DNA from 3 places in the Cohnella hashimotonis genome. Region 1 is predicted to be linked to each of the others. Evidence: predicted binding sites of a transcription regulator. Region 1 holds the regulator's gene; each other region holds the start of a gene.
The links. Region 1 encodes LexA, which represses DNA repair genes until DNA is damaged. Its sites were predicted from a motif close to CGAACATATGTTCG; they were not measured.

Region 2: KB449_RS26515 (SPL family radical SAM protein) is a predicted target of LexA. The motif match lies at 3,471-3,484, and genes of this name have one in related genera.
Region 3: KB449_RS12060 (phosphonate ABC transporter ATP-binding protein) is a predicted target of LexA. The motif match lies at 2,449-2,462, and genes of this name have one in related genera.

Annotation. Positions count from the first base shown of each region.
Region 1 is NZ_JAGRPV010000001.1:2,897,480-2,902,647, reverse strand. Features, by position in the region: gene KB449_RS11675 (cupin domain-containing protein) at 121-660, shown strand; gene KB449_RS11670 (HAD family hydrolase) at 722-1,522, opposite strand; gene KB449_RS11665 (hypothetical protein) at 1,590-2,108, opposite strand; gene KB449_RS11660 (DUF896 domain-containing protein) at 2,231-2,428, opposite strand; gene KB449_RS11655 (LysM peptidoglycan-binding domain-containing protein) at 2,590-2,982, opposite strand; gene lexA (transcriptional repressor LexA) at 3,205-3,828, shown strand; gene glnA (type I glutamate--ammonia ligase) at 3,915-5,168, opposite strand, start outside.
Region 2 is NZ_JAGRPV010000001.1:6,649,881-6,655,048, reverse strand. Features, by position in the region: gene KB449_RS26530 (aldose epimerase family protein) at 1-130, opposite strand, end outside; gene KB449_RS26525 (phosphodiester glycosidase family protein) at 545-1,573, shown strand; gene KB449_RS26520 (DUF3298 and DUF4163 domain-containing protein) at 1,709-2,317, opposite strand; gene KB449_RS26515 (SPL family radical SAM protein) at 2,420-3,433, opposite strand; gene KB449_RS26510 (AbrB family transcriptional regulator) at 3,974-5,104, opposite strand; gene KB449_RS26505 (response regulator) at 5,154-5,168, opposite strand, start outside.
Region 3 is NZ_JAGRPV010000001.1:3,002,082-3,007,249, forward strand. Features, by position in the region: gene KB449_RS12035 (lysozyme family protein) at 1-10, shown strand, start outside; gene KB449_RS12040 (hypothetical protein) at 49-1,026, shown strand; gene KB449_RS12045 (HAD family hydrolase) at 1,068-1,805, opposite strand; gene KB449_RS12050 (hypothetical protein) at 1,983-2,120, shown strand; gene KB449_RS12055 (hypothetical protein) at 2,161-2,295, opposite strand; gene KB449_RS12060 (phosphonate ABC transporter ATP-binding protein) at 2,537-3,265, shown strand; gene KB449_RS12065 (MOSC domain-containing protein) at 3,596-4,285, shown strand; gene KB449_RS12070 (SDR family NAD(P)-dependent oxidoreductase) at 4,282-5,034, shown strand; gene KB449_RS12075 (serine hydrolase domain-containing protein) at 5,022-5,168, opposite strand, start outside.

The sequences.
Region 1 (5,168 bases):
TAGTAGCAGAATGTTTTATTCACGAAAAGATCAGGTTGGATGTGTCGACAAATAGCGTGCCAGCGATTATAATTTAGTCAACAAATACTTAAATTCATAGTGGGAAAGAAGGAATAACAAATGGCAAAAGTTCGCGTACGCAATACGAACGAGCTGATCGAAGGCGAAGACAACGTCCGTTCCTTCCTTGACAAACAAGGCGTGCTTTACGAACATTGGAATCCTTCCAAGCTGCCCGAGCGTCTGCAGGAGAACTTCGAATTAAGCGCTGACGACAAAACCGAGATCCTTTCGACCTTCGACGCCGAGATTCGCGATTTGGCCGGCCGCCGCGGCTACAAGACTTGGGATATCGTCGTATTGTCCGAATCGACGCCGAATATCGAGGAATTACTGAAGAAGTTCGAGCAGATCCATACGCACACCGAAGACGAAGTCCGGGCGATCACGGCCGGCGAAGGCATCTTCATTATCCGCGGCGACGAAGCGACCGGATATTTCGACGTCATCCTGAGCGCAGGCGACGTTATCTCCGTTCCGGAGGGCAGCGTTCACTTCTTCACCCTGACTGAATCCAAGAAGGTCGTCGCCGTCCGCCTGTTCATCGAGACCGAGGGCTGGATCGCGCATCCTTACGAGGATCCTGCGTTCGTTAAATAAACAGCTTTCGATCGCGTTAAAAAGCGCCGAATCCCTCTCATCGGGGATCCGGCGCTTTTTGTCATTCAGCGGACAGCTTGTTAAGCAGCGGCTGCAATTCGTTCAGGCTGGCGATCTCGAAGCTTGGCACGATCTCGTCGCCGCGCACGGCTCCGTGACGGTTAATCCAGATCGAGATCATCCCGACGCCGTTCGCGCCCTTGATATCGGTCGTCAGCTTGTCGCCGACCATGACGCAATCTTCCGCCTGCAGCCCAAGGCGCCCAAGCGCATGCGCGAACAGCTTCGGAGACGGCTTGCCTTCCCCGAACTGACCGGAAATGACGATCTCGTCGAAATATGGGATCAACTCCGGTGTCATCGCAAGCTTCTCCTCCTGCAAATCCGGAGAACCGTTCGTAAGGAGAAGTAGTTTGTAACGGCTCTTGAGCGCATCAAGCACCTCGAACGTTTCCTCGTAGGCGAGCGGCAGCTTCCGGCGATGCGCCGGAAACTCCTCCGCAAGCTTGGCGCCGAGCACCGGATCGTCTACGCCGAGCGCCTTGAGCCCGCGCGTCCAAGCTTCCCGCCTGTAGTCCGGCACGATCGCCTCCATCCGCCTGAACATTTCATGCTCTCCGGCCTTGAAGTTCCCCCATAAACCCTCAAACGGGTTGATCCCGATCATCTGCGTGAAAGGAAATGTCTCGTATGTCTCGTATAGCGCGCGCGCTTCGCGTCTTACCGCCTCCTCCAAAGCTGCCGCATCGACGCCGGCTTCCTGCGAAGCTAGCTCGCATGTCGCCTCGAAGGCTTGCTTTACGCTTCGATCATCCCAAAGCAGCGTATCGTCCAAATCGAACATAACCGCTTGAATCTTCATTCCCGTCCATCTCTCCCGTGCGCGATTCTTGAAAAGCATTATTAAAGTGATTCTAGCTACTCGCTCCTTACTTAGCGCGCGTCTCCCACTCGACCTGATGCTGACCTGCGAATTCCTTGAGACGAACTGACATCGCGTCCAGCGGGTACCGGTTCATCAGCTTGGAGAACACCCAGTTGCCGCCTTTGACCGGTTCGATGACGATGTAGCCAGGCATCTGAACGATCTTCCGCACTTCGAGCGGCTTAAGCGTCTTGTATCCCGCAAATCTGCGCGTCTCCAGCCTGTCCTTCGAGACGGCCAGATACGGCCTGCGCAGGAAGTAAAACACGGCGAGCAGCACATAACAACCGACCGTCGCCCAGAACATGCCTGCGCTTTGCTCAAAACTTGCAGACCACGGCTTGAACAATAGAATGTAGAATACGATCAGAAGCACGAGCGTGAAGGGCATGATGAGGCTTCTGCCTTTAAACCGGTCAATCTGGGCCGCAGGCGCGGATAAGCTTTGTTTGCCCTCTTTTTTGCGGCGTTTGTTGATTTCCTTCGTATTGCGCTGTACGGCGCGTTCCCATGAACGTGACACTGCATACCCTCCTATGTATAGGCAAAGCCGGCTTTAAGCCGGCTTTGCCGCGTTGCCGCATGAATAAGACCGTCCATTCAACCGTTTATGACATTAATTATTTGAAGCTGCTCACGGGCGCTTCAATGCTTTATCGTATCTTCCGGCGGTTCGTCGGTCCATTCGATCTGATCGAGCTGCTGCCTGAAGTTTCGTTTGAAGTTGTCCAGATAAACCTGACGCAGCTTTTGCCGCTCGACGGCTTCATCCTCGGTCAATCCCATCGTCTTATGTTTATGTGCCAACTCGTTAATCCGAGCGATCAGCTTGTCGAATTCCATAGGGTCACCTCCCGTGTTGCCTCTTCTAATTTGACATTATCGGAAGGGGAATGTCAAGGCGAGGCTAAAGCAAAAAAGACCGATATGCATCGGTCGATTAAGGTTAGTCTATTCAAGTTAAATCCGTAATGCGAATCATTCGGGGATGGGAACATACATTCCTATCGAATAGAGTCGGACAGCTTGGCCGGAAGGACCAGGCGTTGACCTGAAGCGATCGTGGATGAAGTCAATCCGTTGCGCTTCATAATCAGATGTACGGCCTCAATCGTCTTCATGCGGGAAGGCTTGGCATTCTCCGCGATCGACCATAACGTGTCTCCGCTGTCGACCGTAACGGTCGCTTCATATGCTCCAGCTTGACGAACGGCGTCGGGCTCGGCCGACGCAGTCATCATGGACAACCCCGCATAGATCAGCAGCGCGACGATCGGAATCAGAAACAGCCGAAGACCCTTAAAGGAGAAAAGCGATTGAAAACTGAGCGCCGAGGCCGTTCTCTTGGCTCGAGCGGTCGGAGCGGGCGTTCGCTCCGGCCCCAGCTTTCCATTCATATATGTATGCCCTTGAGATTTAAGCGAATCCGAACCGAGTAGTTGTACTTGTACCATCTCATCCACCCCAAACGTTTGTTCTGATAAGAGAATATCACGAACATATGTTTGAGTCAACGGTTTTTACGAACACAGGTTCTCTAAGAACGAATGTTTGTACGAACTCCGGTTCTGTGTTATAATTTGTCATATGAATTTTTAAGTCAGTAGGAGGGCTTCGAGGTGTCGAAGATGTCCAACCGTCAATCCGCCATATTGGAATTCATCAAGAACGAAGTCAAGGACAAAGGCTATCCCCCATCGGTGCGCGAGATCGGCGAAGCCGTCGGACTCGCTTCGAGCTCTACCGTGCACGGTCATCTCGACCGTCTTGAAAAGAAAGGCCTGATTCGCCGGGACCCGACCAAGCCGCGCGCAATCGAGATTACGGACGGCGAACAAGATCCCGTCATCCAGTTCGCGCAGTCCGTTCGTCAGGTCCCGCTCGTTGGCAAGGTCACGGCAGGCGTACCGATCACCGCGACGGAGAATATCGAGGAGTACTTCCCGCTCCCCGCCCAGATGGTCGGCGAGCAGACGGTATTCATGCTCTCCGTCAGAGGCGACAGCATGATCGACGCCGGCATCCACAGTGGCGATTACGTCATCGTACGCCAGCAGCAGACGGCTACCAACGGCGATATCGTTGTGGCCATGACCGAGGAAGACGAAGCGACGGTCAAGACGTTTTACAAGGAGCGCGACCACATCCGCCTCCAACCGGAGAACACCACGATGGAGCCGCTGCGCTTGAACAACGTCAGCATTTTGGGCAAAGTCATCGGTTTAATCCGCAGCATTCGTTAATCGTTCTTCGCCCCCATCCCATTTTATAACAAAGAAGCCTCGGCATCGCTAAGCGATCGCCGAGGCTTCTTCGTTGATGCCGAGTATCAATAAGTCGTCAAATACTGATCCCGCTCCCATTGGTGAACCTGAGTGCGATAAATGTCGTATTCGATTTCCTTCATTTCATAAAAATGCGTGAGCGCGTGATCGCCGAGCGCCTCGCACACAACCTCGTCGCGCAGCATCTCGGAGAGCGCTTCGCGAAGGTTGAGCGGCAGACTCGGAATGCCGGCGTCGATCCGCTCTTCGTCGCTCATGACGTAGATGTTGCGGTCTACAGGCGCCGGCAGCGCTGTCTTGTTGCGAATACCGTCGAGTCCTGACTTCAGCATGACCGCAAGCGCCAGATACGGATTGGCAGCCGGATCCGGGTTGCGAACTTCGACGCGCGTGCTCAGTCCGCGGGATGCCGGAATGCGGATCATCGGGCTGCGGTTGCTCGCCGACCACGCGACGTAACATGGGGCTTCATAGCCCGGTACGAGGCGCTTAAACGAGTTGACGGTCGGATTCGTAATGGCGGCCATGCCGCGAGCGTGCTGCAGAATACCGGCCATATAGTGACGCGCCACTGTGCTTAGACCGAGACGGTCGTTCGCATCGTAGAACGCATTTTCCGAGCCCTTGAACAGCGATTGATGGCAGTGCATGCCCGAACCGTTCATGCCGTAAAGCGGCTTCGGCATAAAGGTCGCGTGCAGGCCGTGCTTGCGAGCGATCGTCTTGACGACCAGCTTGAACGTCTGGATCTGGTCGGCCGCCTTGATGGCGTCCGCATATTTGAAGTCGATCTCGTGCTGCCCCGGTGCGACCTCGTGGTGGGAAGCTTCGATCTCGAAGCCCATCTCCTCGAGCATAAGCACGATGTCGCGGCGGCAATTCTCGCCGAGGTCGGTCGGCGCGAGATCGAAGTATCCGCCCTGGTCGTTGAGCTCGGTCGTCGGGTTGCCTTTCTCGTCGGTCTGGAACAGGAAAAACTCAGGTTCCGGTCCGACATTAAACGACGTATAGCCGAGTTCCTCCGCCTCTTCGAGCGCACGCTTCAAGATGCCGCGCGGATCGCCGGCAAAAGGCGTGCCGTCAGGCATATAAACGTCGCAGATGAGACGCGCGACGCGATCTTCCGTAACCCACGGGAAAACGACCCACGTATCGAGATCCGGATACAAATACATGTCGGACTCCTCGATCCGGACATAGCCTTCGATGGAGGAGCCGTCGAACATCATTTTGTTGTCCAACGCCTTCTGGAGCTGGCTTACGGGGATTTCCACGTTTTTGATGATGCCCATCAGATC
Region 2 (5,168 bases), 3.8 Mb from region 1:
TGACGATGCCTCCGCGCTGCGGGCAGATGGTCACTTGGGAATCCGTCGCGCTGTCTGTCAGTTCGTAGACGACATATGTATCGGTACGGTTTGATATTCCGTAGGTTTTCGTTTGAATATTCTCGCTCATTGAGAGGCCTCCGATCACGTGTGCCGCAGCAGTCCTGCATGGCGGCTTTCGGTCCATTATAACAAGTTCGCTCGCCTTATGGTAACCGAATATGACGGCAAATGCGAAGGTTGAACGACATTTTAAACTGTCATTTCCTGGGCAATGATGTCGGATGCCGCCGGGACGGCCGGACCGTATACCCAATTTGTCGGGAAATGCAACACTTCGTACGAATAAATCGTCTATTTCGTTAGATTCGCCAACAGACAGGAGCGTGTCATCATTCCTAATCCTCATGTATCGACGCCGGGAGGTTCGCCAGGCGGGCGTTCCCGGGCGGAGGTCTACGCCAACAAGTCCACGCGGTCCGGCTCCGGCCAGCGCCGCAAGAAAAATAAAGCATGGCGGCGTTTCGTCGCTTTTTTCTGGACGATGGCGTTTCTCGCGCTATCGTTTGCCATTTGGTTTTTTGCAACGCCTTCGGGCACCTCGGTACGTTACCGGATGGCGGACGTCATCATCACGACGCAGCACCGCGATTACGCGAAGTATCTGATCGGCGAGCAAGGGCTCAAGGAGCGGGTGGCCGCTTATGCCGAGCAGTTTAAAGACATGGGCGAAGAAAAGGATACCCATGAGATCGCGCTCCCGGCGGACGCACCGCACGAGGACGAGTCGGTTGCGACAGAGCCGCTCACGACAATCGAAGAAGTGGACGGCAAGGGCTTCCACGGCTATCTGCTGACCGTATCGGATCCGACCAAGATTCGGCTCGTCGTGCCGGCGAAGGCGGGCAAAGGCGAGAAGGTGCCCAGCATGGTCAAGCGGACCGGCGCGATCGCGGGCGTCAATGCCGGCGGTTTCGCGGATCCGAATTGGCAGGGCAACGGCTTCCAGCCGATCGGCCTCGTCATTACGCAGGGGAAAATTTATTACAACGGGCTGGACAGCAAGAACGGCAGCACGCAGATCGTAGGGCTGGACAAGAACGGCAAGATGATCGCCGGGCATTATTCCGTCAAGGAACTGATGGATCTCGGCATCTCCGAAGCGGTCAGCTTCGAGCCCCGGATCATCGTCAACGGCAAAGGGCTGATTAAAAACCACGCGAACGGCTGGGGCATCGCGCCGCGATCGGTCATGGGCCAGCGTGCGGACGGCAAGATCTTGTTCCTCATCATCGACGGCCGCCAGATCGGCTACAGCATCGGGGCGGACTTGTACGATTGCCAGCAGATTATGCTGGAGCACGGGGCGGTCATCGCGGCCAATCTCGACGGCGGCTCGTCCACCGTATTGGTCAAAGAGGGCGGCGAGCTTGTGAACAAGCCGTCGTCGAAGGGCGAGGGCGGGCGATATTTGCCGACGGCATTCCTGGTGTTCAACGATCCGGCTTCGGTGGACGTGCCGAACGTCTGGGCCGGACTGACGCCGCAGGATATCGATCCGAGCAAATGGTAATGAATTGGCGCTTATAGGGCGCGCGAGACTCGGGACGGATTCTACGTCTTAACAAGTATAAAGGAAGGCTGCCGAACCGCATTTGCGGCGAAGGCGGCCTTCCTTTTTTCATGGCGGGATGTCTGCCGATCGGTCTCAATACATCATCGCGCCGAGCGGTCCGTCCTCGTCGATGATGTCCTGAATGGCGTATACGGAAATCGGGAAGTAGGGGAAGCCCCATGCGTAAGGAACCAGATCGTAGAGCTGAAAGTAAATGACGAGCGCTTTATCCGCGATGTAGTAATCCTGATCCGGCGCGATGCCCGGATAGGAGGACAGTAGCGGGAGCTTGCGCGCCTTGATCTGGGCTTCGATGAGCGCATTGAGCTTTTTTTCGTAGTCCGCCCCTTTCTTGAACAGGTCCTTAAGCTTGTAAGAATGGCCCGTGTCCGCGTCGAAGGTCAGCGACTTCTGGATCGTATTGCCGTGCGCGCCGCCCGTGAATACATAATTGAGCAGCGACAGGCTAAGAACGCCGCGCTGGTTCGTCTTCACCTCGAATGTGCCGTCCATCTCCTGCACGTCGGGGGACGGATAGCCTTGCGTGGACATCAGCGACGTTTCTTCGCGCTTGATGGCCTCGTTCATGGTCTTGCGGGCTTCCTCGCCCGTGCCGCCCGTAATGACGGGCGTGCTGAGCTTGAGCGGGGGCTTCGCGGTCCGCTCGATCGAGATCGGGAGCATCAAGGTCTGTACGTTCATTTTCATTCCCCTTTGCCTGCGCTGGGCGATTGTCATCACAGCTTATGCGCGGACGGAGAAGGGGGTGCCGGGCAGGGGTGTCGGAGGGTGCGGCCAGATTCGTCAGAAAAGCGCCAACTGAACGGGCTGGCATGGCGAAGCGCTGTCAGGGCCCGGGAACGGCGAATGAGCGATTTCCCGGCCATCCGTAGAGACGACTTGAGCGGCTGCTGGAGCGGAACCAAGGGCATAAGCGACGTCGCCCTTCGGCACCTCCATCGCGCCAATCTCGGATAATCCATGAAGCTTCATCTGTGCCGCGATTCGGGCATAGACCGGCCGCCGGTAGCTGTCCGGCAGGCGCGCAGAATGCCAGTACAGCTTGCCGTAGGCTTCGGCGAACTCCGGGTATACCGTACGCAGCACGGAGAAAAACCAGCTCTTGACCTCCGGCGTGGACAGCCGCAGGAACGATGACATCATGTGGCGGACGCCGGCATTCGCGAGCGCTTGAACGAGCGCCCCGGTGTCGGACTCGCCGTCTGTGAGCATCGGCAGGATCGGTGCGGCGAAGGCGTGCACGCGAATGCCGGCCTCGGTCAGCGTGCGCGCGCATTCGAGACGCCGCGCGGGCGACGGGGTCGACGGCTCGAACGTCCGCCAGATCCGGGTGTCCAACGTATGGATACTAATATTTACGGAGGCGCCAGGCAGCGTGCGCAGCAGGTCCAGGTCCCGTAGCACGAGCGGCGAGCGGGTAGTGATGCTCACGCCTACGCCGAACTCGGCGAGCGTCTCCAGGCAGCCGCGCGTCAGCTTGGTCTTGGCCTCAAGCTGTTGGTACGGATCCGTTGCGGTGCCGATCGCCACGTGCGACGGCAGCTTGCCTCGCGTGCGCATGCGCTGCAGCTGAGCGCGCAAGATTGCCGGCGCATCGTCCTTGTAGAAGATTCGATGCTGAAACGTGTCGTCCGCCGCCTCGCCGAGATAGGCGTGGGTGGTCCGTGCGTAGCAGAAGCTGCACCCATGCTGGCAGCCGCGATACGGATTGATCGACCAGTCGAAGGGCATCGAAGGGGCGTTGACTGCGTTCAGGATCGTCTTGGCCCGCATAGGCAAATATTGAGTCGGATTCATCCTGGGGACCTCCTCCGAAGAAGTTTGTGTATAAAAGGGAACGTTTGTTCCTGTTTTAGGATAACAAACTTCAGGACGAGAGTAAAGAAGGGATGGTTTCCAGTCGGTCAGTACGGGGAGTTGGGATCCCGACGAAAAGTGCTTTCGAGGGAAAGCGCTGGCGTTCGGAGTTGGGGGACTCGACGCAGAGTGCTTTCGAGGGGAAGCACTTGTGTTCGGAGTGGGGGATCCCGACGAAAAGTGCTTTCGAGGGAAAGCACTGGCGTTCGAGTTGGGGATCCCGACGCAGAGTACTTTCGAGAGGAAGCACTTGTGTTCGGAGTGAGGGATTCCGACGCAGAGTGCTTTCGAGGGAAAGCACTTGTGTTCAGAGTAGGGGACTCGACGCAGAGTGCTTTCGTGGGAAGCACTTGTGTTCGGAGTGAGGGATCCCGACGCAGAGTGCTTTCGAGGGAAAGCACTTGCGTTCGGAGTGAGGTGTCCCGGCGCACTTGTGGTTGGGGGGCTCGCCAGCCCGCAAAGTGCCTCCGCCTGGAAGTTTTAAGACGTCCCCTGTCCCGATTTTTCATCCTTGGCGCGACGTGAGGCGAGCCGGATAATCCATCTGAGTAGCGGCGGAACGGCGAAGAAGATAAAAAAGGTGCGGAAAAGTTGGTACCCCGCCACGGTCGAGAGGTCCGCGCCGATCTCGTGCGCGACGAGGCCCATCTGGTCCATTCCGCCCGGCGCGAGACTGAGCAGGGCCGTAGGCAGCGATAGCGGATGAATCTTGGTCAGCAGGAAGCTTAAGCCGATTGCGCAGACGAGCAAGCCGATACCGCTCAAAGCCGCGAGCGCGAGGGTCCGCAGCTTGCGTTCAAGCTGCGCAGGTTTAAGCAACAGGCCGACGTACGTCCCGATGGCCAACTGTGCCGCGTCGATAGTAGGTGCCGGCAGCGCGGGGCCGTGCAGGCCGGCCGCCTGGAGCAGCGCCGCGCCGAGCGCGGGAGCGAGCAGGTATGCGGTCGGGAAACGGACTTTATTGCCCAGGATCGCAAAAAGCGTGCATACAACCGCATAAATCGGAAGCGCCGGCCAAAGGCCGGCCCAGTCGGCGTGCGCGCCTGAATTTCCGACGGTACTTACGGATTCGCCGATTTGAAAGCCGAAGATCGGGCTGAAAATAAGCAGGGGGATGCAAATGACGATCAGCATCAGCCGCACGACCTGAATGATCGTGACTACGGTCAAGTTAACGCCCTTGGTCTCTTCCGCCAAGATAAGCACTTGCGTGAGCCCGCCCGGTATACTGCCCATGAGCGCGGTGAGATAGGGGATTCCGCCTAGCTTCGCGACGACGGCGGCGAGCGTGGCGCACAACAGAAGCAGCAGCGCCGTCATCAGCAGCATCGTAGGCAGCTGTGCGCCCATCTCCCGCAGCGCGGCGCCGGTGAGCGACAGGCCGATCGTATAACCGACGGCGATCATGCCTGCGTTGCGCACGGGACCCGGCCAGCGATACTTGTCTTTCCATATAGAGGATCCAATTAATACGCCGACCATCGGGCCAAGCAGCCAGGGCAGCGGCCAGTTCAATACGTGCATCAGGGTACCGCCCGCCAGTGCGCTAATCAGCGCGATGAGCCCCCGCGCCGTTCGGCCGGGGGCAGCAGTTGGAATGTTGGGTTTCATGCGTTTTCCTTTCTTGACGAACGCCGGAGTCGCATCCCGCTCGGCCGGATCAGCCGCCGGCCAT
Region 3 (5,168 bases), 100 kb from region 1:
TGGCCGGTGACAAGAGCGGGAGAAGGACCAACAGGAGGCGGGACTTTTATGACGGATCGCGCGCTTTTAGAGAAGGGACTGGCCGTTATCGCATCATGCCGCCGGCGGACGGGCGATATATGGGATGCACACTTTGGCGCGGCGGCGATCGCCGCTTATTTTTTTATCGCCGAAAATCGGCTGGAAGCCGATGTCGCGCGCAAAATCGCCGATCAAGCCGATCGGATGGTGTCGGAACATCTCGAAGAGCCGGCAGGCCGCTGTCAACCGGATCGGACAGCATCGGAAAATAAAACGATGCGCAGTGCGAGCGAATGCGAACGCGCGATTGCGCAGGCGCTGGAAGAGACGATCGACGGCTTGCACTGGGTCGGTCACAACACGATTTATGCGGCAGCAAGTTTAAAGGCGATTCGCGAATTGGACGGATGGGCCGAACCGGAGGATACAAAAGAAATGGCGGAGCTGCTCCGTTCTTTTAAAGGGAAGATTCCCGGACGCTCCTGGATCGGCTACAAAACGTCCGAGGTCAAGACGCTGGCGCTGCCTGAGATGGACGGCCCGGCAGCCATCGAAGACGGCGCAGCGCTTTCGCGCGCCATCCTGCGAGAGCTGACGGCCTTCGAGACGATCTACAAGGCGGAAGCCCATCACGATCTGATCGGCCACATGCTGACCTTTTCGCATGCGCTGGTCACGCTTGAAGAGCTAGGATATCCTGACTTGTTCAAAAGGGGGCTTGTGCCGCTGTTCAAGCTGGTTCAAGCGCTGCGGGCAAGCCGGAATATACGTCCCGGCGACCCTGTTAAGCTATACTCGCCCGTCGACCGCGAGCCGCTCGCTCCGGCGCAGCCGTCGTCCTCGCTGCCGACCGAGTCCGAATTCTGGGACAAGGATCGAAGCGGGGACGCCTGGGATTTTGGCCATGCCTTCAAGTTCCCTTACAGCTTTTATCATCTGATCGCCTGCGCGGGCGGGGCGGACGCCGCCGCCTTCGAGCGCTTCAGGCAAATCGTCGGACCCTAATCGCGAGTCGCACCGCTTTAGCCCCATGCTCAGCTCCGACCTTAGCCCTGAGCCAAAAACGAGGCGATCGCGGACGGTACCTGTCCAAGCGAGGACAGCGTGAGGAACGCCCCGCTAGGCTTGGCGCCTGCGATCGGCAGCACGTTGTAGTCCCATTCGCGTTCCTGTTTCAAATAGATAGCATGAAGGCCGCATGAAAGTGCGGGCAGGACGTCCGTGCGGACCGAATTGCCGATCATCCAGGTACGATCGATCCGCAGCTTGCGCGAGTGCAAAATTTCCTTGAGCGCTTCGACATTTTTGTGCAGGCGAATATAAATACGGTCGCGAAAATAGCGTTCCAGACCGGCGGCCTCGATCTTGCGCTTCTGGATATCCGGATCACCGCCCGTATATAAGTGAAGCTGATGGCCAGCGGCCGCGAGCGATTCGAGCGTTTCGTGCATATGGGGGTAAGGCTCGGTCTCCTGCTCGAAAACGCTAAGCCCAAGTTTCCACAGGAGCGTCTCTTCGCCCTCGGATTCGGAGCGACCGTGCAAGGCGCTATAATAGCGGTACGTATCTACGAAGGACTGGGGAAAATGCTCGCTTTTGAAGCCGACGATCTGCACGCCGGCAATATCGATCTCGCTGTGCTTGGCGAGCACGGCCTGCTTGGTCAGCTCGAACGGCGCGAACCAGGTCGTCATCAGGTCGGCGAATTGTTCTTGCACGAAATGAAAATATTTGTTGCAGTGGATCAGCGTGTCGTCCAGGTCGAACAGGATGTTCTGCTTCATGTCCGTGGCTCCTTCGTCAGCTTGCCGCGCCAGGCTGCTTGCAAGTCAAGTCGTGCTGCTGGCATGAATTTATTATGTCTAACCGGAGGGTGTTTGTAAATGCGCGGGGCGGGCAACCTAATCGGGCAGTCGGGCTCTGCCCCGATCATTGAAGCATCCTATGGAGGTGAGTCGGATATGCCGCCGTATCAAGGACCTAAAGCAGGAGCGAAGAGCATTACAGCCGGAGGACGCGGAAAAAGCCAGGCGACGAAGCTGGACAAGATGTCCCGCCTGCCGCCCAGCTTGAACGGTATCGACAAAAACCTGCCTTGATCGTCATGCGCCAGCATGCCGGGGCTGAGCCCCGGCACGCTCATGCGTACTTCTCGATCTTGGACTTGAGGTCGCGCTTGATAAAGGCGAGCCGCTGACGCACATAAAAGTCGTAGCTGCCCCCGCTTAGCTCGCGGGGGTTCATCGTATTGCCGCTGTCATTGTCAACGATCACGAGACGGCCGCTGTCGTAAAATTTGAAAGTCAGATCTCGTGACGGCCGGGATCCCCTTGAAGGCTCCAAATAGCGGAGGTGTTCGCAGTTCTCCATCCATCATCCCACCTTTGACTGTGATTGGTAGAACGCATGTTCTTGTTTATAGTATACCAAACGTTTGTTCGTATGGAAAGCCGTTCCGTAAAGAATTACACTAGAAAAAAGGCAGGAATGATAGTCAGGGGGCAATCGGACGGGAATGATACATATCATCGGTCTCACGCGCAAGCTGCCGACAGGCAAAAAGGTACTCGACGGCATCCATGGACATCTGGAACCGGGCAAGCTCTATGCGGTCGTAGGCGCGAGCGGCAGCGGCAAGTCGATGCTGCTGCGCTGCCTCGGCCTTAAGGAGCCCTGGACAAGCGGGGAGCTTCGTATTGACGGCAAGGACGCGATTGCCGGCGGCGCCTTCGCCAGATTTCGTCTGAAGCGAAAAATCGCTTATCTGGAGCAAAAGGCGCTCATGTACGAAAAAAAGACGGCGCTTAAAAACGTTATTATCGGCGCGGTCGGTCAGGTATCCTGGTTCCGCCGGATGACGGGCATGGTGAGAAGCGACGACTACATGGACGCGATGGAGACGCTGGAAAACGTGGGCTTGATCGACAGGGCGCACCAGCCGGCGGAGAAGCTGAGCGGCGGCGAACGGCAGCGCGTGGCGATCGCGCGGGCGATCGCGCACGGCGCCGAGGTGCTGCTGGCGGACGAGCCTGTTACCGGACTTGATCCTCATTCGCAGGAGAGCATCATGGCCATGCTGAAGCAGCAGGCAAAAGACAAGAACATGATCATCGTGGTCGCGCTGCATCGGCTGGAACTGGCCGAGAAGTTCGCGGACGAGATCTGGGGCCTTCATGACGGGCGGGCCGTGCTGACCGTCCGGGGAAGACGGCTCACAGGCGCGGAGAAAAACCAGATTTCCTAAAGCCGCCGCCCTTCCCGGGGACCGTCCGTCATGCAGCGCGCTGCGATTAAGGTTGAAGCGGCGCTTCCGATGGTCCTTCCGGCGCCTTTGCCGGGCGGATTTGGGAGCGCTCTTTTCGGCTCTTCCATGCGCTTTCTTTTCTCCGTTTCGACGTGGTCATCGATAATCATCTCCAATCCGGGGCGTCGAAGGCCCACTGATTTAGCATGGCAAGGACGATTGTCCCTTATCCATCCCCTGACGCATCGGGCGCGTAGGGGCGAGGTATTACGGGCGAGGGCGTATGGGCGAAAAAGCTACTCCAAATCCCAAATCGAGGAGGTTCGAGCGATGTCGAATTTAACGGCGCCGCACATAGCGCCAGGCAGCGTCTACCCGTTGTTGTCTGTGAACGTAGGGGCGGCGAGTGAGGGACGGTTCAAAGGCAAAATTGCGAAGTCCGGCATCAATAAAGAACGCGCGCCGAGCGCCGTCGACGTCCATTTTGAAGGACTGTCGGGAGACGAGCAGGCGGATACCGTCAATCACGGAGGCCCGGACAAGGCGGTGTGCGCCTACCCGTACCGTCATTATGCATTTTGGGAAGAGAGGCTTGGCAGGTCGCTCGAATTCGGCGCATTCGGCGAGAACTTCACGATCGACGAAATCGACGAATCCCAAGTTTGCATCGGCGACGTATTCAAAATCGGCGAAGTGACGCTTCAGATCAGCCAGCCGCGCGTGCCCTGCTGGAAGCTGGCGATGAAGTGGGGCGTGGACGATCTGCCGGCAATGGTACGCGATACGGGGAAAACCGGATTTTATTTCCGCGTGCTGTCGCCGGGCGCAGTCGAACCGGGCAAGCTCTTCCTTGTATCGCGCGACTTTGGCGGCGTCACGGTAGAAGAAGCGAACAGGGTCATGCATCGGGGAAAAGAGGACCGGGAAGGCATGCAACGACTGCTCGCGGTCGATGCGCTCGCGGACAGCTGGAGGGAGACGCTCACGGCAAGGCTGTCGCGTCTTGCGCAGTCCCGATGACGGGCAAGTACGCGGGACGCACGGTCATCGTAACGGGCGCCGCCGGCGGTATCGGGCGCCATCTGTCGCGGGCTTACGCCGAAGCTGGCGCTTCAGTCGCGCTTAGCGACATGCCCGGCACGGACGGCGAGGCGCTGGCAGCGCAGCTGGCGGGAGAGGGGCTCGCTGCGCTGTTTATCGCGGCCGATCTGTCCGAAGCCGCGGCGGCAGCGCGCATCGTAGAGCAAGCCATGGATTGGACGGGGCGCGTCGACGTCCTCGTGCACAATGCCGGCATCGGCATCTGGAAGTCGCCGCTCGAGCTGACGCTCGTGGAGTGGGACCGCGTCATGAACATCAATCTGCGCGGCGCCTTTCTGTGCGGACGCGAAGCGGCCAAAGCGATGAAGCATACGGGGGGCGGGGCCATCGTCAACATCGCATCGACGCGCGCGCTGCAATCCGAGCCGAACTCGGAAGCGTACGCGGCATCCAAGGGCGGCATTCTGGCTTTGACGCATGCGCTGGCTCTCTCGCTCGGTCCGGACGGCATCGCGGTGAATGCGGTCAGCCCGGGATGGATCGAGACGGGGGACTATGCCGCTTTGCGGCCGGTCGATCACGATCAGCATCCGTCCGGGCGAGTGGGCAAGCCGTCGGACGTGGTCAGGGCCTGCTTCTATTTAACGGACCCCGGGGGCGGCTTCGTTACCGGAACGAATCTTGTCGTGGACGGCGGCATGACCCGCAAAATGATTTACGAGCCGTAAGGTACGCCTGCAATCCATTTGGAGAAAATCTTTAATGGCCTTAATGGTTCGCGGTATAAATCGCTTGTAAACGAGACGACGGTTTCCCGCTCAGGAATGACGAACAGAAATTGACCGCCGTAGCCCATGGCATA